2 regions of the Solibacillus sp. iso_87 genome follow, and region 2 is predicted to be linked to the other one. Evidence: a T-box and tRNA genes for the amino acid it is inferred to sense, from the RefSeq annotation. Region 2 holds a T-box; the other holds one or more tRNA genes.

Region 1 (6,276 bases), 920 kb from region 2:
ATGTATTGTAACGCTATGTTCACCAATTAACAATGAGTTTAAATCGACAAAAAGTTTGAAATCCTTTTCAAGCTTTGTTTTCATGACAATTTGTTTCGGTCCTGAAATTTTCACATCAACCGTTTCAGGGACCCCAGTAACAAATAAATTATCAGAATCATAGTACACTTCCAATGGCACATTTGTGATAACATCTGTTTCATTGGATGAGCTCGACTCCGTTTCGCGTTTTTCTTCTGTTTGAATATACAGGAATAGTGCCACCGCTAAAAACAAAGCGGTTAAACGGAGCATCCATGAGCTATCAAATATTTTATCCATTCTTTTTCCCTCCCCAAGTCCACTTAGATGCTAAGTTAGAATCTTGTTCAGGACCAAACCACAGTTTACGCAGTAATTCTTCAAATTCTGTAATAGTGAGATTACGGTGTAAATTACCATTAGCTGTTATACTAATCGCACCTGTTTCTTCGGATACAACAATTGTAATTGCATCTGTTACTTCACTTAACCCAAGTGCTGCCCGGTGACGTGTACCAAGCTCTTTGGAAATAAATGCACTTTCTGACAATGGCAAGTAACATGCCGACGCGGCTATTTGGTTTTTCTGTATAATTACGGCCCCGTCATGTAACGGTGTATTTGGGATGAAAATATTAATCATTAATTCAGAAGAAATTGCGGCATCCATCTTAATGCCTGTTTCTACATATTCATTTAAACCTGTATCTTTTTCAATTGAAATAAGTGCTCCAATTCGGCGTTTTGCCATATAACTTACAGACTTTTTCATCGCCTCGACTAAGCGTGTCTGCTCATCTTCCTGCTGGTTATTCGTTCGTTGGAAAATCTTACCCCGTCCGATCTGCTCAAGGGCTCGGCGAATTTCCGGCTGGAATATTATAATAATGGCTAAGAAACCCCAATCAATTACTTCTTGCAATAACCAATCAAGAGTGTCTAAACCGAAAACGTAGGTAGCAAATTTCGCTAACACAACAATTAATAACCCTTTCAATAATTGAACGGCTTTCGTTCCTTTAATGAGGGTCAATGCTTTATAAACTACGTACCATACGAGCAGTACGTCCAGTACTTTAAATATCATATCTACAGCAGCAATGTCTGTAAATTGCTCAATTATTTGCATGTGGCATCCCCCACCTTTACTTGCTATTCCATCTTGGTTTTAGTATAGCACAATTCTGTCAGTGATTAACTTTCCTAACAGAAAAAAGTCTACCCGAACGAGTAGACTTTTCTTTCTATACTAGAACGGCTTTTTTTTGAGAAAAGTTCCGATTTATTAAGAAAATATTATTTCTTGTTGTATTTATCGTGATGATAGTTCTGAGTTATTACTCATTAAAAACAGCGATTGCTTTATTGAAGCCGTCTTTAATTTTGTACCATAGCCATTCGAACATTTCATCAATTTCCTCTACTTGCCCTGTAACGACTGCCGTAGATGCCATGTAGTTGCCATTGATAACTGTTATATTGCCGTCCACTTCCCCTTCGACAATAATATCTCCATTTTTCACAACGATGTCACCTTTAACAACTTCACCAACCGGCACTGTTACCGTTTGCCCTTCAACGACTAAATTAGGCTGTTTCGTCACAGAGAATTGATCATCATTCGGAAAACTGCCTAACAATGTGGCACTCATACATAAAAAGAAAACTGCTGCAGCTACAAGTACAGGATGCTGACGGAACCAACGTTTGATGCCGGCAGAACTTTTGCGTTTCGGTAAACGGCTTATCACTTGATCCTCAAAGCGCGGAGGGGCAGTAATATGTGCTGCACTCTTGATAAACGCAACCGTGTCACTTAATTCATGCATATGTTGTTGGCAATCAGGGCATGTTTGTAAATGCTGCTTCAATATTTGTTCATGCTCACGACTAATATCACCATCTAAATATTCGTGCATATAATCCACGAATTCTGATGCACACGTTTTCATGCGTATCTTCCTCCTACAAATTGTTTAACTGCTTTCTTAACGCTTCACGGCCACGGTGAATCCGCGTTTTAACTGTTCCTAAAGGCATATCCAAAATTTCGCTTATTTCCTGAAGGGACAGTTCTTCAATATATTTTAATACAATGACCGATCGATACTTATCGGGAAGGCGGCTAATTTCATATTGTATTCGGTCCTGAAGCTCCATCTGCTCAACGGCCTCTTCCGGCAACTGCTCCTCTGCGGCAATCTGAGAATACATATCCAGCCCTTCTGTTCCCGCTACCTCCGCATCTAAGTAATAATCGGGCTTCTTTTTACGAATTCGGTCAATGCATAGATTTGTTCCGATTCGGTAAAGCCATGTTGAAAATTTTCGATTTTGATCATACGAATGTAAATTAATATAGGCACGTATGAATGCCTCTTGTGCGATATCTTCTGCTTCCTGCTTATTTCCAAGCATTCGATAGCACACTTGATACAGCTTGTGCTGGTAGAGGTTAACGATGTCTGCATATGCGTTTTGGTCACCTTTAAGCACTTGCTTTATTCTTTTATTAACTAACGCATCCATTTGTCTTTCCTCTCCACCTTTTCAGCTGTTCTATATATACGGATTGCTTTTTAAAAGGTTTCATTTTCTCTAAAAATTTTTTTCACCAATAAATATGTGCCTTTATTATAACAAACTTCGTAACGACCAATCGAATTTTTTCGTAATAATCATACTAAAGTTTCGCCAAATAAAGAGCCGATTAAGGCAACCGCTACATCTGCTGTTTTATTTCGTTCATCTAATATAGGATTCACCTCTACAAACTCCGCCGATGTCATTAAGCCTGATTCCTGGATCATTTCCATTGCTAAATGACTTTCCCGGTAAGTGATCCCACCTGCTACAGGTGTCCCCACCCCAGGAGTATATAATGGATCTAATGCGTCCAAATCAAGTGATAAATGAAGGCCGTCTATTTGCAATTGGTTAAAATATTTTAGAGTTTCTTCCATTACATATGTCATTCCAAGGCGATCGATTTCGTGCATAGTATATATTTTAATGCCTCTGGACTTAATTAGTTCCCGTTCTCCTTCATCGATAGAACGTCCGCCAATTATAACAATGTTTTCGGCTTTGATTTTAGGTTCTGAATGTAAAATTGATGTTAGCCTTTCATGTCCTAATCCAATACTTGTTGCTAAGGGCATCCCATGAATATTTCCGGATGGCGTTGTTTCCGGTGTATTTAAATCTGCATGGGCATCAAACCAGATAATGCCCTGATTTTTATATTTCATTGATAGACCTGCCAATGTACCAATTGCAATACTATGGTCGCCCCCTAATACAAGCGGTATGTAATCCTTATTTACAACACTCAATACTTTTTCGGCAAGTGCTGTATTGACCTTAATTACTTCTTCCAGATTAAGCAACTTTTCATCTTTATGTGCAGCTGCATCTCCCTCAATAACTTGAATATTCCCTTCATCTTCAACTTCATAACCAAGATCAGTCAAACGCTTTTGCAGCCCTGCATATCTAATTGCACTTGGTCCCATATCTACCCCGCGGCGCTGTTGTCCATAATCACATGGTACCCCTACAATTGAAATATTCTTATTCATCATTTCTGCATCCCCTAACATGTCATGTAATTTTTCTATTCTATTCTATTCTTTTCTCTTCTCCGCTCACCCTCCTATAGAAATTTCGAGCAGCTAAACGATTTTCCCTTTTTATACGCAAAAAATCCTTTACTTATAACTAAGTAAAGGATTGTTATTTTTGTTATTTGATATTTAAGTACACTTCTAAGTTTATAAAATAAAAGTGAGCCATGAAGGACTCGAACCTTCGACCCTCTGATTAAAAGTCAGATGCTCTACCAACTGAGCTAATGGCTCATAAAAAATAAAAAAAATGGCTGGGGTACCTGGATTCGAACCAGGGCATGACGGAATCAAAATCCGTTGCCTTACCGCTTGGCTATACCCCAAACATTTTATAGATGGTGGAGGGGGACGGATTCGAACCGCCGAACCCTAAGGAGCGGATTTACAGTCCGCCGCGTTTAGCCACTTCGCTACCCCTCCGACAAATGATGCAACACTGTTAAAGTTGAATGGTGGAGGATGACGGGCTCGAACCGCCGACCCCCTGCTTGTAAGGCAGGTGCTCTCCCAGCTGAGCTAATCCTCCATACATAACAAGTGTTACTGCTTTATTTTTTTATGAAGCCTTAAATGGTGACCCGTACGGGATTCGAACCCGTGTTACCGCCGTGAAAGGGCGGTGTCTTAACCACTTGACCAACGGGCCGTTATATAAGTTGTTCTCTTTAAGACAAGATTTATAATATCATCATTTTTTATATAGTGCAAGCTTTTTTGAAAACTTTTTAAAAAAAGTTTTAATGTTTATTTTGTAATAGTAAAAAGGCAAAAAAAATGGCTCCGAAGGCAGGACTCGAACCTGCGACCTGCCGGTTAACAGCCGGATGCTCTACCAACTGAGCTACTTCGGAACGCTACTATTATACAGTGATGTACAAGCCATCTCTCGTACATTTATTATTATAGCAACGTTTTAAATTTATACAAGCAGTTTTTTGAAATAATTTGAACATTTTATTTATTATGCTCCTCTTTTATTGGAAAATCCTCATTTTAATGAATATTTGTACTCCATTACTGCTTTATAAACTCAGTAATCTCATCAATCAAACCATTTGTTAGCGGTAAATCAGGGTTATAATAGCTCGCAAGATTTTGGTCTCGATCGCCTTCTACATCTTTTAACACATGATTCATCTTATCAAAATAGTGTATTGTCGCATCATTATTTGCTGCATGTAAGTTTTCCGCATCATTTTCGGTTACTTGAATATCCTTTTTCCCTTGAAGGATGATAATTGGAACGGTAACATTGCTTATTTCATGCTGGGGATCGTATTTAAGCCATGAAATCATATATGGTTGAACAGACGGTCTAAATAATGATTGAAGCTGTGCAGAGACTGTCTCTACTCTTTTGCCTGCTTTTAATTGCTGCAATGCTTTTTCCGATTCCATTAATAAATTCGGAGGTAGGCTTGCTGACAATTGTTCCATTAAAACTTCATCTGCCGGTCTTCCAATACCTGCTACCGAAATTAGAGAGGCTACATCATTTTGCTGGGCAGCAATGGTCATTATTAAAGCACCTTCACTATGCCCTAATAAATGAATTTCATTAAATCGGTCATCCTTTTTAGCATAATCAACAATAGATTTAACATCCTCTACATATAAATCAAACGTTAAATCCTCTTCTTTTTTAATTAATGCCGTATTATCACCTACTCCACGTTTATCGAAACGAATAGAAGCAATTCCTTTCTCCGCTAAGCTCTCTGCAATCATTTTTAAACTATTATTCGAACCAGCTCCTATTGTATTGCCGTCTTTATTTGTAGGACCTGACCCTGCATGGATTATAACTACCTCTCCCATAGCTTTATCAGGCATTTCCAGCGCTGCTTTAAGCTCTCCGCCGGCAACAGGGATTAATAGTTCCTCATACGTTACAGGTATCTCTGTATATGGCTTTAACGTAATTGGGTAGGACTGTCCGTTTTGTGTAAACGTTCCCTCTATTGTATCGTTATTTAGCTTCCCGGCAATTTTAACGAGAGATCCAGCTAAATTAATAGCGATGGTCACATCCGTCTCATTATACTTAATCGATTCAAATGCATAATCACTGATTCCTTGTGCAGGTACGGAAATACTTCCACTCGAATCTTCCAATTTTAATATAATTTCAAGAGGCAACTGCGGAATTTCAATCATCCCCTGCCATTTTCCTAATAGTGCTTCCACCATATGCACAACCTCCTGCTTCGTTTGTTCTTCTGCTGTTGACTTATCCGTAGCTTCACTATTACAAGCTGACAGCAATAACACAACAGCTAAACTATAAGCAATTTTTCGCATGGCTCAATCCCCCCCAATTGGGTTCTTAAATTCCTTTACGGTTAGAAAAGGAAAAAGTTTCAAAATAAAAAGCCTCAATAAAGATGACTTTTATTTTCATATTAAATTACGGGCAACAAAATCCTGAAGTTTTTCATAATCACTGACCTTTTGATTACATAGTTGTGAGTCATCACAAATGTAGTTGCTGTAAGATGTATAATTATCACCATTGCCCTTTACTGTAGCTGTAAACAAATGAACTGAACTGTGCTGATTACAAATCGAACAGACACCTTTAATAGGATTGTGGGTGTCTACAACTCCACGTAATGCCGTATATTGA
Region 2 (6,276 bases):
TCTATTATACTGATATTTTTAGGGTGATACAAAGTTATTGCTCCTTTAGTAGCATACCAATCTTTTACTATTCGGCAGATTTAAGAGATACATAGCCAGCCTTTTCCACTAATGTCTGCCCTTCTTCCGACAGCACCCAATCAATCAGTTTCTTAACATTTCCTGTTGGCTCGCCTGCTGTCACAATATAAAATTCGGAAGCGATCGGATACGTATTGTTGCGGATCGTTTCTCTTGTCGGTTCAACTCCATCGATTTCCAAGAGTTTGATTTCTTTATTTTTAACCATCTCATTTGAATAGTAACGGAAAGTATAACCGATTGCATTTTTATAATTTTTATATTGGGACACTTCATTGATAATTCCACCCATACCTGTCGCTATATCTTCCGTTGGTGCTTCCATTAAAGGGGTATCCCCCATTAGACGTTGCAGTGCTGTTTGCGATCCACTGTCCTGAGGTCTTTGGAACGCCCGGATTGCATCATCTTTTCCGCCCACTTCTGACCAGTTTGTAATTTCACCAGCATAAATCCCTTTAATTTGATCGAGTGATAAACGATTGACGTTATTTTTACTGTTGACGAAAAAGACAAACGCTTCTTTTCCGATCGGCGTCAAATGAAGTTTAATACCCTGTTGTTCGGCTTGATTAATTTGGGAATCGGAAGGACCAGCTGCAAAAATCATGTCCGTATTTCCGAAAATCAGATTCGTATAGGCTTCATGAGTCTGGTTGACCACCACTTCGCTCTTGTATGGATTGTATTCTTTTTCCGGATATATATGCTCAGTAATGGCGGCATACAATGGATACAAAGCCGTTGCACCGTCGATTTTAGGTAAAGGTTCCTCTAGCTTTAAAGTCGGCTTCTTATCCAACTGAACTAATTTATTTTTATCTGTAAACGGCTCATATTGATAAATATCCACTTCTGCGTCTACAGTAGGCACCCGATCATCGAACCATTTATAAACAGGTTGGACCGAACAGGCGACTAAAACGATTCCTGCAATTGTCCAAAAGATTTTTACACGTTTACTGTTTTTATAAAACACATCAAAAATCACAAGCACAAAACCAATATATAATATGACCGCAGCTGAAATCACCAACGGTATATAATGAATGTTACCGCTAAACGCTACAATAAATAACAATATGAAAGTAAAAAAGCAAACAGTCAGTAATACAAAAATCGAAATAATAATTTTCCCTAAATAAGATTTATTTTCCATACTTTCACCCCTAACCTATACGTTCTTTATGAAAATAGAAATTCCTTTTAAAAAAACGTCTTGGAAAACTGCTTTCCAAGACGTTTAAATTAATTAAGCAAATTTCACCATATGGTATTTTTTCTTACCGCGACGGATAATTGCAAAAGCATCATCCAAACGGTCTTTCGAATCGATTACATATTCAAGATCCGTAATTTTTTCACCGTTCACACTAATTGCACCGTTCGTAACATCTTCACGTGCTTGACGCTTTGAAGAAGAAATCCCTGCTTCTACGATTAATTCCACGATATTTTTATCCTCTTTTGCCACTTCTACAGAAGGTACACCAGAGAAGGCTACTTTCATTTCTTCTACTGATAATGCTTTTAAATCACCAGAGAATAATGCTTTTGTAATACGCTCTGCTGCTTCCAGACCTTCTTCACCGTGGATCAGACGTGTCATTTCTTCAGCCAGCGCTTTTTGTGCTTTACGTAGATGCGGCTCTTCTTCAACACTTACTGCAAGACCTTCAATCTCTTCGCGTGTCAGGAATGTGAAGATTTTCAGGTATTTCACGACATCGGCATCCGCTGTATTGATCCAGAACTGGTAGAACTCGTATGGAGATGTTTTAGCAGCATCTAGCCATACAGCGCCGCCCGCTGTTTTACCGAATTTTGTACCGTCTGCTTTTGTTACAAGCGGAATTGTAATACCGAACGCTTTCGCATTTTCATCATGTGTTTTACGAATCATTTCCAAGCCCGTTGTAATATTGCCCCACTGATCCGAACCACCTACTTGAATTCGAACGTTGTGATGATCATACAAGTGGTTGAAGTCGATACCTTGGATTAATGTGTATGCAAATTCAGTGAACGAAATACCTGAATCAAGGCGTGATGCAACGGTATCTTTATTTAAGATGTAGTTTACATTGATCAGTTTCCCGTAATCACGAAGGAAATCGATTAATGACATTGGACCAACCCAGTCATTGTTATTTACAAGAACAGCACTGTTTGCCGCATCCGATGAAAAGTCGAATAAGCGCTCCATTTGCTTTTTAAGTCCTTGCACATTTTTTTCGATTTGGTCCATCGTCTGTAATTGGCGCTCTTCTGAACGGCCAGATGGATCCCCTACTGTACCTGTCGCTCCACCAACTAATAAAATCGGTGTATGACCTGCTTTTTGGAAACGGCGTAATGTAAGCAATGGCACGATATGACCGATATGCATCGAGTCCGCTGTCGGGTCAACACCTACGTATAGGGAAACCTTCTCCTCGTCTAAAAGCTTTTCCATACCTTCCGCGTCAGTTTGTTGGTATAACAATCCGCGCCATTCCAAGTCTTGCAGTAATTCGTTTGTCATTTGTTTTCTCTCCTTTTTCATGATGCGTCATTTACTTGTAAGGAAAATAAAAAAGTCCCTACACGCAAATGCATGCAGGGACGTCAAATTTCAGTTTAACGCGGTACCACCCGGCTTGAAGAAATTTCAGTCTCTTTCTTCCACTTTAAGCGTCTATAACGTGACACGATCCGTTCAGGCTCCAAGTACGTAATTCATAAATGCGCTATGTCTAGCTTTCACCAACCGCTAGCTCTCTTTGCAGGGAACACATTTATTACTGCAAACTCTTCGTTGCCTGAAATTTATATTTTCTATTCTACCTAGAAAATAGTTGATGTCAATATTTATATTCGTTTATATATCAAATATGCTATAATAAACAAGATTTTAGGAGGTCGATGATGTGAGAGAATGGCTCGAAAAATTTAATAAAAAAATCGATATCCTTGCTTCTTCAGAACGAATGCGCTACGTCCGAATTGGAGGCGGTGTATTCTGGAATTTAACATTGCTGGCGATTATTTTTATAGCTGCGACACTGTTGTTTGTCGGAGGTGTAGGCGCAGGTTACTTCGCATCATTAACAAAGGATGAACCTTTGCGATCGAAAGAAGAAATGCGCGAACAAATTTTCAGCTATGAAGAAACAAGTGAACTTTATTTTGCGAACGATATTTACATAGGAAAGATCCGAACTGATTTAGACCGACGTGAAACATCGCTAGCTAATATATCCCCATCCTTAATTAATGCTGTACTTGCTACAGAGGATGAATATTTCCGGGAGCATACCGGCATTGTTCCAAAAGCGGTATTACGGGGATTACTGCAAGACGTATCCAACTCGTCTACACAGACAGGTGGCTCTACCCTTACACAGCAATTAATAAAAAACCAAATATTAACGAATGAAGTTTCATATGAACGTAAAGCAAAGGAAATTTTACTTGCGTACCGTTTGGAACATTTTATGACAAAAGAAGAAATACTCGAAGCCTATTTAAATATTATCCCGTACGGCCGAAATTCTTCAGGTCGTAATATTGCCGGTATCGAGACGGCTGCACAAGGAATTTTTGGTGTGTCCGCATCTAAATTAAATTTACCGCAGGCTGCCTATATTGCCGGTATCCCTCAGGCACCTTTCACCTACACACCTTTTACAAATAAAGGTGAGCAAAAAAGTGCGGAAGGGATACAGCCAGGTATTGACCGTATGAAAACGGTTCTTTATCGTATGCAAGAGGCGGGTTATATTACCGAGAAAGAATTTAACGAAGCAATTGCGTACGATATTACGAAAGACTTCAAAGGGTATGAAATCCGTCCGGAAGAAAAATATCCTTGGTTAACAGCTGAGCTTGAACTCCGTTCTAAAGAAATTTTTGCGAAAATACTCGCCGAAAAAGACGGCATTGACCCGGATCGTTTAAAAGAGGAAGAGAACCTAAATGAAAAGTATACAATAATGGCCGACCGTACAATACGTTCCGGCGGTTACCGTATTTACTCAACGATCAATAAAGATATGTATGATTCCATGAAAAAAGTGACGGAGGAGTTCACTTTATACGGACAAACATATAAGAAGAAAGAAAAAGATCCTGAAACAGGCGAAGAAATCGAAGTGGATGTACCTGTACAAACAGGAAGTATTGTTATTGAAAATAGTACCGGCCGCATTTTAAGTTTTGTTGGCGGACGCGACCATAGTATTACACAAGTAAATCATGCAACTAATGCATTCCGTTCAAACGGTTCAACAATGAAGCCGTTACTTGCCTACGCACCAGCGCTTGATTACGGTGTCATCGGAGCAGGAAGCCCTGTTGTTGATGTGAAATTTGTACACCCGGTTACCGGTTGGGATCCTGTGAACTATAATCCGAACCAGGAACTAGGAATTATTCCAGCACGCCAGGCGGTTGCCTCATCGCAAAACTTGGCAGTAGCACGTTTATATGATTCCATTTTAGACCGTCGTCCTGCAACTTATTTGGAAAAGATGGGCTTCTCTAAATTAGTGCCGGATGATTACGAAAACAGCTCGACAGTTCTGGGCAGTTTAACTATTGGTGCTTCAGTTGAAGAAAACACAAATGCATATGCAACATTTGCCAATAATGGACAATTTATCGATGCCTACATGATTGATCGCATTGAAGATTTAGACGGCAATATTATTTATGAACATAAAGTAGAGCCTGTGAAAGTATTTGCACCGGAAACAGCATATATGATGACCGATATGCTGCGTGACGTTTTGAAGCAGGGCGGAACTGGAACATTGGCAAAAAGCCAGTTAAAATTCTCGTCTGACTTTGCTGCCAAAACTGGTACAACACAGGACCATAACGATGTTTGGTTTGTCGGATATAACCCGAATATATCGGTAGGTGTCTGGATGGGTTACGAAAAGCTGCGCACCCTTTATGCATTTAATAACCGTTACCAGCATCCAAGTCAGCGTGTAAACCGTTTATGGGCAAAGTACTTAAATACGCTTTATGACATTGACCCGGAATTAATCGGTACGAAAGAAACATTCAAAAAACCTGAAGGCGTTGTGACAAGATCATTTTGTGGTATTTCAGGTCTGGCACCTTCTACTTCATGCGCCAATGCCGGTTTAGTCACTTCCGATTTATTTAATAAAAATGTATTTTTACCGACACAGCCGGATGATAGCTTTGTATCTTCCACATCGGTTGTAATTAACGGCAACACATATGCTGCATTACCGAATACACCTACTGAGTTTGTTCAGATGAGTGGTTTCGGTTTAAATCGGGCCTTTGTTGACCGCATGTTAGGCAAACTAGGTGGAGACGCTTCAAAATTATTGTCATTCAATTCAGGTAAGGGCGTTGTAACCGGCGCACCATTCTCGGCAGACAGTGCACCACCGCAACCTGTTTTTGCTACATTGTCAAACAGTTCTCTTTCATGGACAGCCTCTCCATCAAATGATGTTGTTGGCTATCGCGTATATAGCGTTACCGACCAGGGTAGATCGCTTGTACGTTCATTAAAATCTTATGAAGGATACCGGGTGTCTGTTTCACCAGGCGTTCGCTACATCGTTGTAGCAGTCGATATTACAGGATTGGAATCAGGCTATTCGAATGAAGTCGGAGAAGTGGTGGAAACTGCTCCACCTGCTCCACCGGAAACAGAAGAAGATGAAGTTGAAGAAAATGTTGTACCTGGGGAAATAGTTGAAGACCTGGACGAGATTGAAGTTGACGTCGATCCAGTCGAACCAGAACCTTCAGGAGAATAAAAGCAAAAAAATCTCACCAACTTATAAAGTTGGTGAGATTTTTTAATGCGATTAAATTGATAACTGTTCCGTTTTTAAAACATCTTTTAGTAAATTGACTGCTTCATCAATTTCTTGTTCGCGCACTGTTAAAGGTGGTAATAATCGAATCACTTTCGGGCCGGCTGCAACCGTTAATAGACCAGCTTTATCCAATGCTGCAACATATGGTGCCACATCTTCGCCACCAAGGCTTAGACCAAGCATTAACCCTTTTCCTTGAACTGAATATTTATCTTCCGGAAAAGCTTCTTCCAGTTTTTCAATAAAATACGCCGATTTTTGTTTAACATTATCCAAAAAGGCATCATTGAATATTTGATCAATAACTGTTTGTGCAACGGCAACACCTAATGGATTTCCGCCG

Evidence for each region. The T-box of region 2 lies ahead of tyrS (tyrosine--tRNA ligase). A T-box ahead of a tRNA ligase gene usually reads a tRNA of that ligase, here a tRNA-Tyr.
Region 1: it encodes a tRNA-Tyr, which carries the amino acid that the T-box ahead of tyrS (tyrosine--tRNA ligase) is inferred to sense. The anticodon was not compared.

Annotation. Positions count from the first base shown of each region.
Region 1 covers NZ_CM149656.1:3,778,771-3,785,046, forward strand. Annotated here, with positions in the region: gene AC0VXV_RS19280 (CdaR family protein) at 1-321, opposite strand, end outside; gene cdaA (diadenylate cyclase CdaA) at 314-1,150, opposite strand; gene AC0VXV_RS19290 (anti-sigma factor family protein) at 1,359-1,973, opposite strand; gene sigW (RNA polymerase sigma factor SigW) at 1,987-2,550, opposite strand; gene rocF (arginase) at 2,700-3,602, opposite strand; tRNA gene AC0VXV_RS19305 (tRNA-Lys) at 3,809-3,881, opposite strand; tRNA gene AC0VXV_RS19310 (tRNA-Gln) at 3,899-3,973, opposite strand; tRNA gene AC0VXV_RS19315 (tRNA-Tyr) at 3,987-4,070, opposite strand; tRNA gene AC0VXV_RS19320 (tRNA-Val) at 4,101-4,176, opposite strand; tRNA gene AC0VXV_RS19325 (tRNA-Glu) at 4,222-4,296, opposite strand; tRNA gene AC0VXV_RS19330 (tRNA-Asn) at 4,426-4,501, opposite strand; gene AC0VXV_RS19335 (alpha/beta hydrolase) at 4,665-5,951, opposite strand; gene AC0VXV_RS19340 (FusB/FusC family EF-G-binding protein) at 6,048-6,276, opposite strand, start outside.
Region 2 covers NZ_CM149656.1:2,854,057-2,860,332, forward strand. Annotated here, with positions in the region: gene AC0VXV_RS14530 (PstS family phosphate ABC transporter substrate-binding protein) at 68-1,240, opposite strand; gene tyrS (tyrosine--tRNA ligase) at 1,334-2,605, opposite strand; T-box leader at 2,679-2,888, opposite strand; gene AC0VXV_RS14540 (transglycosylase domain-containing protein) at 2,991-5,870, shown strand; gene AC0VXV_RS14545 (acetylornithine transaminase) at 5,922-6,276, opposite strand, start outside.